3 regions of the Fictibacillus enclensis genome follow, and region 2 is predicted to be linked to each of the others. Evidence: predicted binding sites of a transcription regulator. Region 2 holds the regulator's gene; each other region holds the start of a gene.
The links. The regulator Rex, encoded in region 2, represses fermentation and respiration genes when NADH is low (regulators of the CRP and FNR family bind a similar motif). The targets are predictions, from matches to a motif close to TTGTGAAATATTTCACAA.
Positions count from the first base shown of each region.

Region 1: the regulator Rex is predicted to act here: its motif matches at 1,728-1,745, upstream of ric (iron-sulfur cluster repair di-iron protein).
Region 3: the regulator Rex is predicted to act here: its motif matches at 2,055-2,072, upstream of qoxA (cytochrome aa3 quinol oxidase subunit II).

Region 1 is NZ_CP126109.1:1,432,881-1,436,162, forward strand. It holds gene QNH15_RS07675 (DUF2357 domain-containing protein) at 1-894, shown strand, start outside; gene QNH15_RS07680 (Crp/Fnr family transcriptional regulator) at 952-1,665, opposite strand; gene ric (iron-sulfur cluster repair di-iron protein) at 1,804-2,505, shown strand; gene QNH15_RS07690 (GntR family transcriptional regulator) at 2,817-3,282, shown strand, end outside.
Region 2 is NZ_CP126109.1:240,994-244,275, reverse strand. It holds gene QNH15_RS01450 (hypothetical protein) at 1-252, opposite strand, end outside; gene tatC (twin-arginine translocase subunit TatC) at 305-1,075, opposite strand; gene QNH15_RS01440 (twin-arginine translocase TatA/TatE family subunit) at 1,093-1,281, opposite strand; gene QNH15_RS01435 (redox-sensing transcriptional repressor Rex) at 1,312-1,959, opposite strand; gene moaC (cyclic pyranopterin monophosphate synthase MoaC) at 2,009-2,494, opposite strand; gene QNH15_RS01425 (ABC-F family ATP-binding cassette domain-containing protein) at 2,728-3,282, shown strand, end outside.
Region 3 is NZ_CP126109.1:5,006,634-5,009,915, forward strand. It holds gene qoxB (cytochrome aa3 quinol oxidase subunit I) at 1-1,019, opposite strand, end outside; gene qoxA (cytochrome aa3 quinol oxidase subunit II) at 1,038-2,021, opposite strand; gene QNH15_RS25685 (DUF2231 domain-containing protein) at 2,376-2,825, opposite strand; gene QNH15_RS25690 (sensor histidine kinase) at 2,895-3,282, opposite strand, start outside.

The DNA of each region.
Region 1 (3,282 bases), 1.2 Mb from region 2:
TGGCTAGAGAAAAATTATGGTACAACTGGACAGATTCCAAGGCAAGTATTTACTTCAGTACGTAAAGAAACTAATGATATTTATGAGAATCAGTTACTAAAAAAACAATTATTAGAACTTAGATATCTTTTAAGCCAATATAAAAGGTTCGTAAATATAAGAATAAAAATAGAGGCGGAGCAACTTCAAAATAAGGTTAATTATTGGTTGAACCATTCCTTTTTAATAAATGTTCAGCCACTAAATGGTCAAGTTACTGTTACTCAAAGGTTAAGAAAACATCCTGATTATCGTAATTGGATAAAATGGTTTGATAAGTTGTACCAACATCAAAAATACTTTATTGGATTTGATTATGACATTCCATTAAAGGACACCTATAGACTTTATGAAATATGGTGTTATATGAAGATTATTCAACGAGCTCGAAAAAATGGAAAACTTGCAAGTACTTCAGAACTTTTTAAAATTACATCTGATGGTATTTTTTTATCATTAGCGGAGAATAAAGAGAGTACAGTTCATCTCGTAGAGGGAGATACAATCACATATCAAAAAATATTTCAGTATCGAAATCAAGTAGCGCATCATTCACAAGCTATGTTTTATACATTTACACAACGTATGATTCCTGATATCGTCATTCAGAGTAAAGGCAAGTTGAAAATTTATGATCCGAAATATCGGATCCCTAGCAACATTGGAACGGCCCTTGGTGAAATGCATAAATATAGAGATGGAATTAGAAATATTTATACTGATGATTTAGTTGTCGATGAAGTTTATATTTTAACACCGTTTCAAGATAATGGAGAAGAAATGAGATTTTATAAAGATAGTTTTCATAGCCGCTATAAAATGGGAGCAGTAAAAATGTCGCCAGGAACTGATTAAAGTGGAAGAGGAAAAAGCGTACCGGATATCCAACCGATACGCTTTTCTTCTATATAATTATATCCTGCACACCTGCACTGGACAGTCCTCACAATTGCACATGTCCTTCAAATAATCCAGGTCCTTGATAATCATGCTGCCGTCCTTTGCCTGGTCGAGGACTTTATCTTTTTTCAGCACACTGACCATCCGGCTGACCGTTTCCCTTGAGGTTCCGACGAGTTCAGCCAGCTCTGTATTTGTCAGCTGAAGAGAAAGGATGATTCCTTCTTCGGTCATTTTCCCATACGAGTTCGCCAAGCGGATCAGGGTGGAGCAGAGTGCACCGTTTTTTCCGTATAACATTAGATCGCGGAGCTTAGAGCGGGTGATCTGGTGCATGAGGCTGGTCCAGCGGACAAACTCCACGGCCATCTCGCCATTGCTGCGCATCATCTCTTCCAGATCGGTCTGGTGAATGACACCAACAGTGCTTTTAGTTGACGCTACGGCGCTGAACGAATGCTTTTCGTTTCCGAGTGCGTTGAGTTCCCCGATCAAGTCCCCGTTTTGAAAGATGGAGAGCACGAGCTCCTTCCCGTCTTCGGTCATCTTCGTTCCTTTGATCATGCCTTCCTGAACAAAATACAGCTTGTCGGCCGGTTCATTGTCCATGAAAAGCATTGTTCCTTTATCTATCGTACATGTCATCATGATTTCTTCGAGTATCTTAAGCGTTGGTTCGGAGAAAAACTCTGTTTGTTGAACGGCTTCTTTCCCGCGAGTTTTCATCTTGTTCCCTCCAGTATCTGCCACATCTTACGCATAGTATATCAAACAATCCTCACCAGTTGATGTGATATCTGTCACAGAGAAATGAATTTCGGAAGAATACAGTAAAGGTGAAACCAGTCAAAAGGAGGAGTCCTGATGAAGAGCGTATTTGATCCAACGTTACAGACCCGTGAGGTTGTCATGAAATGCCCAAGAGCCGGAGACCTTCTGAAGAATTATCGAATTGATTATGTGCGAAACGGCAGCAAACCGATCGGAGAGGCGATCAAGGAACGAAACCTGAACTCCAGTGATGTGCTGAACGAGCTGAATACATTGTACGAAAAGAACAGGGACCATCAGTCGGGTATGACGAAATGGGAAAAGCAAAAAGTAAATGCCTTGATCCAATACATCATCGATGCCCACCATTCGTATTTATATATGGTATTGCCGAAGCTGCAGAGTATGATCACGACCATCTTCAACAAGCACGTCGGCAACCATCCTGAACTATCTCATGTTCACTACCTGTTCTCCATTCTGAAAATTGAACTTGAGCAGCACATCCTGATTGAAGAAGAACTCATCTTTCCAAAAATCCTGGCGTACGAAAAGAAACCCACGCTCAACGCCCAGATTGACATCAAGGAATTCGTGGAGGATCTCAAGAGGGAACATGAACACATCGGTCAGTTTTTAAAAGACTTGAGAGAACTGACGAAAGACTATAAAGTACCAGATGATGCTTGTGATAGGTACCGGCTGGCTTATGTAAAATTGGATGAGCTGGAGTCGGATTTGTTTCAGCATCTGCATTTGGAGAATAACGTGTTGTTTCCCAGAGTGCTTGGCTGACTCTGTTGAACTTTGGGATCTTAACATGATTATATAATGATGATGCTATGTCCATTGGATATGGCATTTTTTGTGAGGAGAATGACGGAAGACAGAAATTTGGAAATCCAGCTATATTGAATCATGATTTGGGAATTAGAACTTTTAGATTTAACGGAGTTTTAATTATATAATTTTTTAATCTCAAAGAGATAGTAAAAAATTCAGAAAACTGTATTGACTCTTAACTTTTAGAAATATAAAATAAAGTAAGTCATCTAGATGTATAGATGAAATGAAAGTTATTTATTCTAATTCCTAGGAGGATGAGCATGAGTGATTTTAATACTCTTATTCCAAAGTACGTACAAATTGCTGATAGATTAAGAAAAATACTAGATGAAATGTACAAAGAAGGAAAAGAAAAATTCTTAAGTGATGATGAACTTATAAAAATGTTTAATGTTTCTAGAATGACGATCCGCCAGGCCGTTCAATTGCTTGTGGAAGAAGGCCTTTTAAAACGTATTCAAGGGAAAGGTACGTTTATTGTTCGAAAAGACAAATTAAAAACAGATATTGCTAAATTGGATACTTTTTTTAAAGGATGGTATTTAGAAAAAAACTTCACTGTGAAGTTGTTATTTAGGGGATCCGTACCTTGTCCTGAAGGGCTAGAGAGCAAATTGGGGGTAAAACTTGGAGAAGAAGTTTATCAGGTAACACGTTTACGTCTTTCAGAGGGAATCCCTGTTGTTATCGATAACCGTTACCTTTTGAAAAAGTATGGCGAGCAGA
Region 2 (3,282 bases):
CCCATGCGGTTGATTGAAGTGCAAGGTGCGAGACTCCTCGAAAATGAACATCACATTTTCTTCGTGCGATGGATCGCTGCCGAGGCGTTCCTTGTCCAGTGGGAAAAGCGGGACAGATGAGACCAAGGAGGCGCTCGCGCCGTTACCGCATGAGCTTGCGACGAGAAAGTAGGCGTTTACGCCGGTAAAGTAGGCGTTTACGCCGGTAAGGCTCAGCGCCCGCCCACGGAAAGCGAGCAGCCTGAAACGCAAATCAACTACCCTCAAAGGCACCAATGATCACCAAAATAAAAAAACACATCCCTTAATCGAGATGTGTTTCCTTCAGCTCCAAATCAAGTCTGGCTTCTTCTTCCGCTCTCAGCCGCTTCTTGTAGGCATTGGCTGAGATCATGATGCTGATTTCGTACAGAATGATCAGTGGAACGGTAATGGTTAAATGTGAAATCAATTCAGGCGGGCTGATGATCCCGGCAATAACAAGAATGCCGAAATACGAAAACTTCCTGATCTTCCTCAGGAACTGTGGGGTGATCAGACCGAGCCTCGTCAGGAACATGATGAGGACCGGGAACTGAAACAGCAGCCCGAATGGCAGGATAAGCCCAAATAAAAAAGAAAAGTATTCGTTGATCCCGTACTCCCCTTCGACGTTCAGGGAATCGGCAATGTTCGCCATGAAGTGAACCACCATCGGGAAAAGAATGAAATAGGCAAAAGACAGGCCGGCCGCGAACAATAGGAACGAAATAGGAATGTACGAGAGCGTGACCTTTCTTTCATTCTCAAATAGACCCGGGCTAATGAAGGCCCAGATTTGGTAGAGCCCTACCGGAAGTGTGAGCAGAAGTGCAATGATAAATGAAAAATCAAAATACACTTTCAGCGGGTCCGTTAGATTGAAGGCGTTCATTTGAATGTCTTGTGCCACAGGATCACTTTGCAAGTATACAATGACGGGTTTGGCAAAAAAGAGACCTACAACCATAAAGATAAAAAAGAAAGCCGCCGTGATGATGATGCGGTTTCTTAATTCTCCCAGATGATCATAGACCGACATGTTTTTTTCTGTCATGATGTTCATCCTAACTGCTACTTCTGTTCGTGCGTTTTAGAAGACTCTTTCTCTTTCTTATCATCATCGTCCATGAGCCCTTGTGTGGCATTCTTGAACTCTCTTAGCGTTCTTCCTGCTGCACGTCCGAGTTCCGGAAGCTTTTTCGGTCCAAACATGACTAATGCTGCCGCTGCAATCACAATTGCACTGCCTGTTCCAATCATCCCAGTTCCTCCTTCAAGTAATTTGAACTTCTATATTTCATCTGACGGATAATGCTTCATAAAATAAATCAATGACTGTAATTCCACAGCCAGGTCAATATGGTGCACCCTGATTTCAGGAGGCAAGGTCAGGCGCGCCGGCGTGAAGTTTAACAGGCCTTTAATCCCCGCGTCAGCCAGCTTGTCCGCCGTATGCTGTGCAACACCGACCGGTACGGTCAAAATGGCCACCTCCACATCACTTTCCCGGAGCTCATCGACCATATTGTCGATCGAATGAACCGGAACTCCCGCTACTTCCTTACCAACCTTGTCCGGATCCACGTCAAATGCGACCTGGATGACCGTATTGTTGTTTTTAATAAAGTTATAGTGAAGGAAAGCGGTGCCTAAATTTCCGACGCCAATCAAGGCAACCTTCGTCACTTCGTCCTGATTAAGCGTTTTCCGGAAAAAGGATAACAGGTAGTTTACATTATAGCCATATCCCTTTTTTCCAAGTGCGCCAAAATAGGAGAAATCCCTTCGGATGGTTGCTGAATCTACTTTTACTGCTTCGCTGAGCTCTGCCGAGGATACACGCTGCTTTCCGGAAATGGAAAGGTTCTTTAAAAAGCGGTAATACAGCGGCAGTCTCTTCGCGGTTGCTTGCGGTATCTTTATCTGTTCTTGAGTCATTTTGTAGCCTCCACAATTCAGAAAGCTTATCTATAGTTTATCATATTTTTTACTTGGAACGTTGAAAATCCCCGTTTTTTCCCCCGGTTTTACTCTGAAGATAAGTCGGTCCAATGACCATTCCTTTATCAACCGCCTTGCACATATCATAAACGGTCAGCGCAGCAGCACTTGCCGCCGTCAAGGCTTCCATTTCAACCCCGGTATTGCCCTTTGTTTTCACCGCTGCTTCAATATGCAGCCGGTATCCCTCGTCCTCTTTTTCCCACTGAAAGGAAATATCCACACCCGTAAGAGCGAGCGGATGGCACATCGGAATCCAGTCGGAGGTTTTTTTGGCCGCCATGATGCCGGCCACCTGTGCCACAGCGAGCACATCTCCTTTTTTGAAGGAACCTTCGGTGATCTTTGTGTAAATTTCCGGATTCACAAAAATGGAGCTGTGGGCCACAGCGGTGCGGACCGTCACATCCTTGTCCGAAATATCCACCATTTTTGCTCGTCCCTGTTCGTTAAAATGCGTAAAAGATCCCATATCCTACTCCTTCTTCCTAAAATATACACGATCTTACTATAGAATGGCAGTTGCTTCTTCTCTCAATATATAACAATATGTTGAACATTGATTAGTTGCCCGGCTTTGCTTTTGTAGGCTACACTAAGAGTAGACAGATTACAGCAAAACAGACGTAACCCCGTGCATTTTTTGTCGTTTGCACCCCGTCTGTTTCCTGATGTTTTGTTGACAGGAATTTGAGGTGACGTACAGTGATTATTTTGCAAGTGAATGACTTAACAAAATCGTTTGGGGCTGACCCTATTTTATCGAATATTAAGCTCGAAGTCCAAACACGCGACAGAATCGCGCTTGTTGGAAGAAACGGAGCGGGCAAATCCACGCTGTTGAAGATCATAACGGGCGACCTGTCCTATGACTCCGGACAGCTCATTATGCCAAAAGGCGTCAAGGTGGGCTATCTCGCACAGGACACGGGCCTTGAATCAAGCCTCTCCATCTGGGACGAGATGCTGAGTGTGTTTGAACCGCTTCGTAAAATGGAAAGACAGCTGCGCAGCATGGAAAGCCGCATGGGCGACTCTGCGCTGATTGAAGACGAAAACAGCTATAACAAGCTGTTAAAAGAATACGACGAGCTGCAAATTACGTTTAAGGAAGCAGGCGGCTATCAGTACGAAGCGGAAATCCGCACTGTACTCCACGGGTTTCAGTTCGCAGACTTTGACCCTGCAACACCTGTCGCAACCTTAAGCGGCGGACAGAAAACACGGCTGGCCCTGGCCAAGCTGCTCCTGACCAAGCCG
Region 3 (3,282 bases), 330 kb from region 2:
GAATTAACTAATGCTCCTGAGCCCATGGTAAAGAAATGGTGAACCCAAACCAGGAAGCTGTACCCGGCGATAATAACCATCGCCCAAACCATTGCTTTGTAGCCAAAAATCGTTTTACGGGAGAAAGTACTGATAATTTCTGAGAACATACCAAATGCAGGAAGGACAACAATATATACTTCCGGATGGCCCCATAGCCAGAAAAGGTTCGCCCACAGCATATCCATTCCAGCCCCCTGGAGGGTGAAGAAATGGGCACCGAATAAACGGTCAAATGTCATAAGTGCAAGCGCTACTGTAAGAATAGGGAATGCAAACACGATGATAATCATAGTGATCAATGCAGACCAGGTAAATACAGGCATTTTGAACAATGTCATACCAGGCGCACGCATCTTGAGTATCGTGACAAGGAAGTTAATACCCGTTAACAGGGTACCAATCCCGGCAATCTGCAGTCCGAGCAAGTAGTAGTTCTGACCCGGTCCGGGACTTAACTCATTACCGGCAAGCGGCATATAGCTTGTCCATCCGGCAGATGGTGATCCCCCGATAACGAAGGACACATTGAACAGCATGGCACCGATAAAGAATGTCCAGAAGCTGACAGCATTCAGATATGGGAATGCTACGTCACGCGCTCCGATTTGAAGCGGAATAACAACGTTGATAAGTCCGATCAAGAACGGCATCGCCATGAAGATAATCATGATCGTACCGTGTGTTGTAAAGATTTCGTTATAGTGCTGTGAATCCAAAAACTTGGAATCTGGTGTAGCAAGCTGTACACGCATGAGCAAAGCATCGACTCCGCCTCGAAACAGCATGAGTACTGCGGATGCGATGTACATAATTCCTAGTTTCTTATGGTCAACGGTAGTAAGCCATTCAGTCCATAGCCACTTCCATTTTTTAAAAAATGTCAGATAGAATAGGATTCCGATAACTGTTAAAACGATAGAGACGTCCGCACCATAAATCAGCGGGTCTCCCGTAACAAAAAATTCATCCCATTTCATAATTTAGTGCCTCCTCTATTAATGGGAATGAGATTCCCCATGAGAGTCAGATTCCGGCTTGTTCGCATCTTTCGCTTTGGATCCATGCGGATTTTGCGGAACCTCGCCTAAACGCTCACGAGTCTTCACTGCATAGTCTGCTTCTTTAGCATGATCTACCCATTTTAAGTGTGTTGACGAGAATGTCATTTTCTTTACTTCGCCTTGAACCATTAATTGATCATATTGCTTTTTGGTCAGCTTAGGCGCCTTGCTTTTTGTATCCTTTGCCCATTTGTCGAACTCGCTTTGATTAACGGAATGCACATCAAAAATCTGGTGAGCAAATCCTTCACCATTAAAGTTGGAGTTTCTGCCGGAGAAAGTTCCTGTATGGTCGGCTCGTAAGTAAAGTTTTGTTTCCATGCCGGCCATGGCATATTTTTGTCCTCCAAGTTCTGGAACCCAGAATGAAGACATGGAATCTGCAGAGGTCAATTTAAACAAAACCGTACGGTCTTTTGGAATATTGATATAGTTGACCGTTTCAATGCCCTGCTCCGGATAGGAGAAGATCCACTTCCAGTTTACTGCTGTAGCATTTATGACAATAGGTTCTTTCTGTTGCTGCGCATTCACAGCTTTCGGCGGCTTTTCAAGATCATAGTTCGAAATTACCGTCGGAATGGCAAGGGCGATGATAATCAAAATGGGGATAACTGTCCAGATCGTTTCAAGCTTTTTGCTTCCATGCTGATCCGGTTCAAAGTTATCATCATTCTTTCGGTTGCGGTATTTAATAACGACAACTGCGAATAATGCATAAACCACTACACAAATAAGTGCCATAAAGCCTATAGAGTAAAGAATAAGATCCTTCTGTTGCGCAGCAACAGGCCCTTTCGGATCAAGAACTATATAATTGCTGCATCCGCCTAATAAGAAAACGGACAGCATAAGTCCCAACGCAAAAAACGGTTTAAACCGCTTAAACACTAGGCCCACCTTCCTTCCTTTCAACATCGTGTGAGATTTCTCACTGCAAAATAACTAACATTGTGCTTTTGTTCACATAATACCAAATTTCCACCAAAAATAGATACCCTTTTATAAACTGTCATAAGTTCTTCAACTAAATTTCACGACTTCATCACATATTTTTCAAAGAATGTTCATATTTCTGGGATTTCCTTCTTACGCTTCCATTTCCGAATTATTTCCATACACAAGAAAAGAAAAAGCCGCCGTCTGCGGCGACTCTTTTAAGTTCTAACCATGGTATTTCCCTCTGCGTTTCATATTAAACCACTTCTGAAAAATAATTTCAACGCTTAAGTTTTTCCATTCTTAGGTCTTATTTTTTTCCCCATCATTCCCTTATTTATCCGCGGATGAAGAGTCAGAAGTAATGGATTCCGGGTGGTATACCATTTTGCCCCCGTAATGCCCTGTAAGAGACAATGTAACCGCACCGGCTAATGAAAGGACAAGCACCAGCGGTAAAAGAGGCTTAATGAATCCAAACATATGGAGCAGTTTCAGCAAAACGACAGCTCCAAAAATAAAAAGAGTGACCAGTGCATAGGTTTCATGAATATGAACCGCACTCTCAATACTGTGACCTACCTGGTTTCTTAAAAAGTGTTCAGCCCCGTCTCCTGACACATAAGCAAGGATTCCTGTCAAAAAGCCGGTCGAGAAAAGGAATAATGCCAGCCGGTCAAAAAATGGTTTCTTCCAAACAGCGATGATCTGTACAATCACACCAATGATAAGCAAGGCAATAGGAAAGTGAACCAATAATGGATGAAGCGGAGTAGATAGCATAAAAAAATTTCAGCTCCCTTGTGTTTTTTTTAACATACACAAAGAAACTGAAATTAAACTGAAAAACATTTACGCCAGGATCGGCAGCTCTACTCTGAAGGTAGTGCCTTTGCCCAGCTGGCTTTCGGCCTCTATGCTTCCTCTATATAGACTGGTGATTTCTTTAGCAATCGATAAACCAAGACCTGCCCCGCCCTGTGTCCGGGACCTTCCCTTGTCCACTCGATAAAAACGGTCAAACAGATAAGGCAAATCCGCCGAAGGAATGCCTTCTCCTTCGTCTCTTATTTCAATCACCAAATTATTCTTTGCCTGCGCTTTAAGCCTGATTTCAACTGGAGAACCCGCGTCAGAGTATTTAAGCGCGTTATCGAGCAATAGTTGAAGCAGTTCTTTAATTCTCACCCTGTCCGCTTCCACTATAAGATCTTCAGGAGGGGCAATCACTTTGACAGTT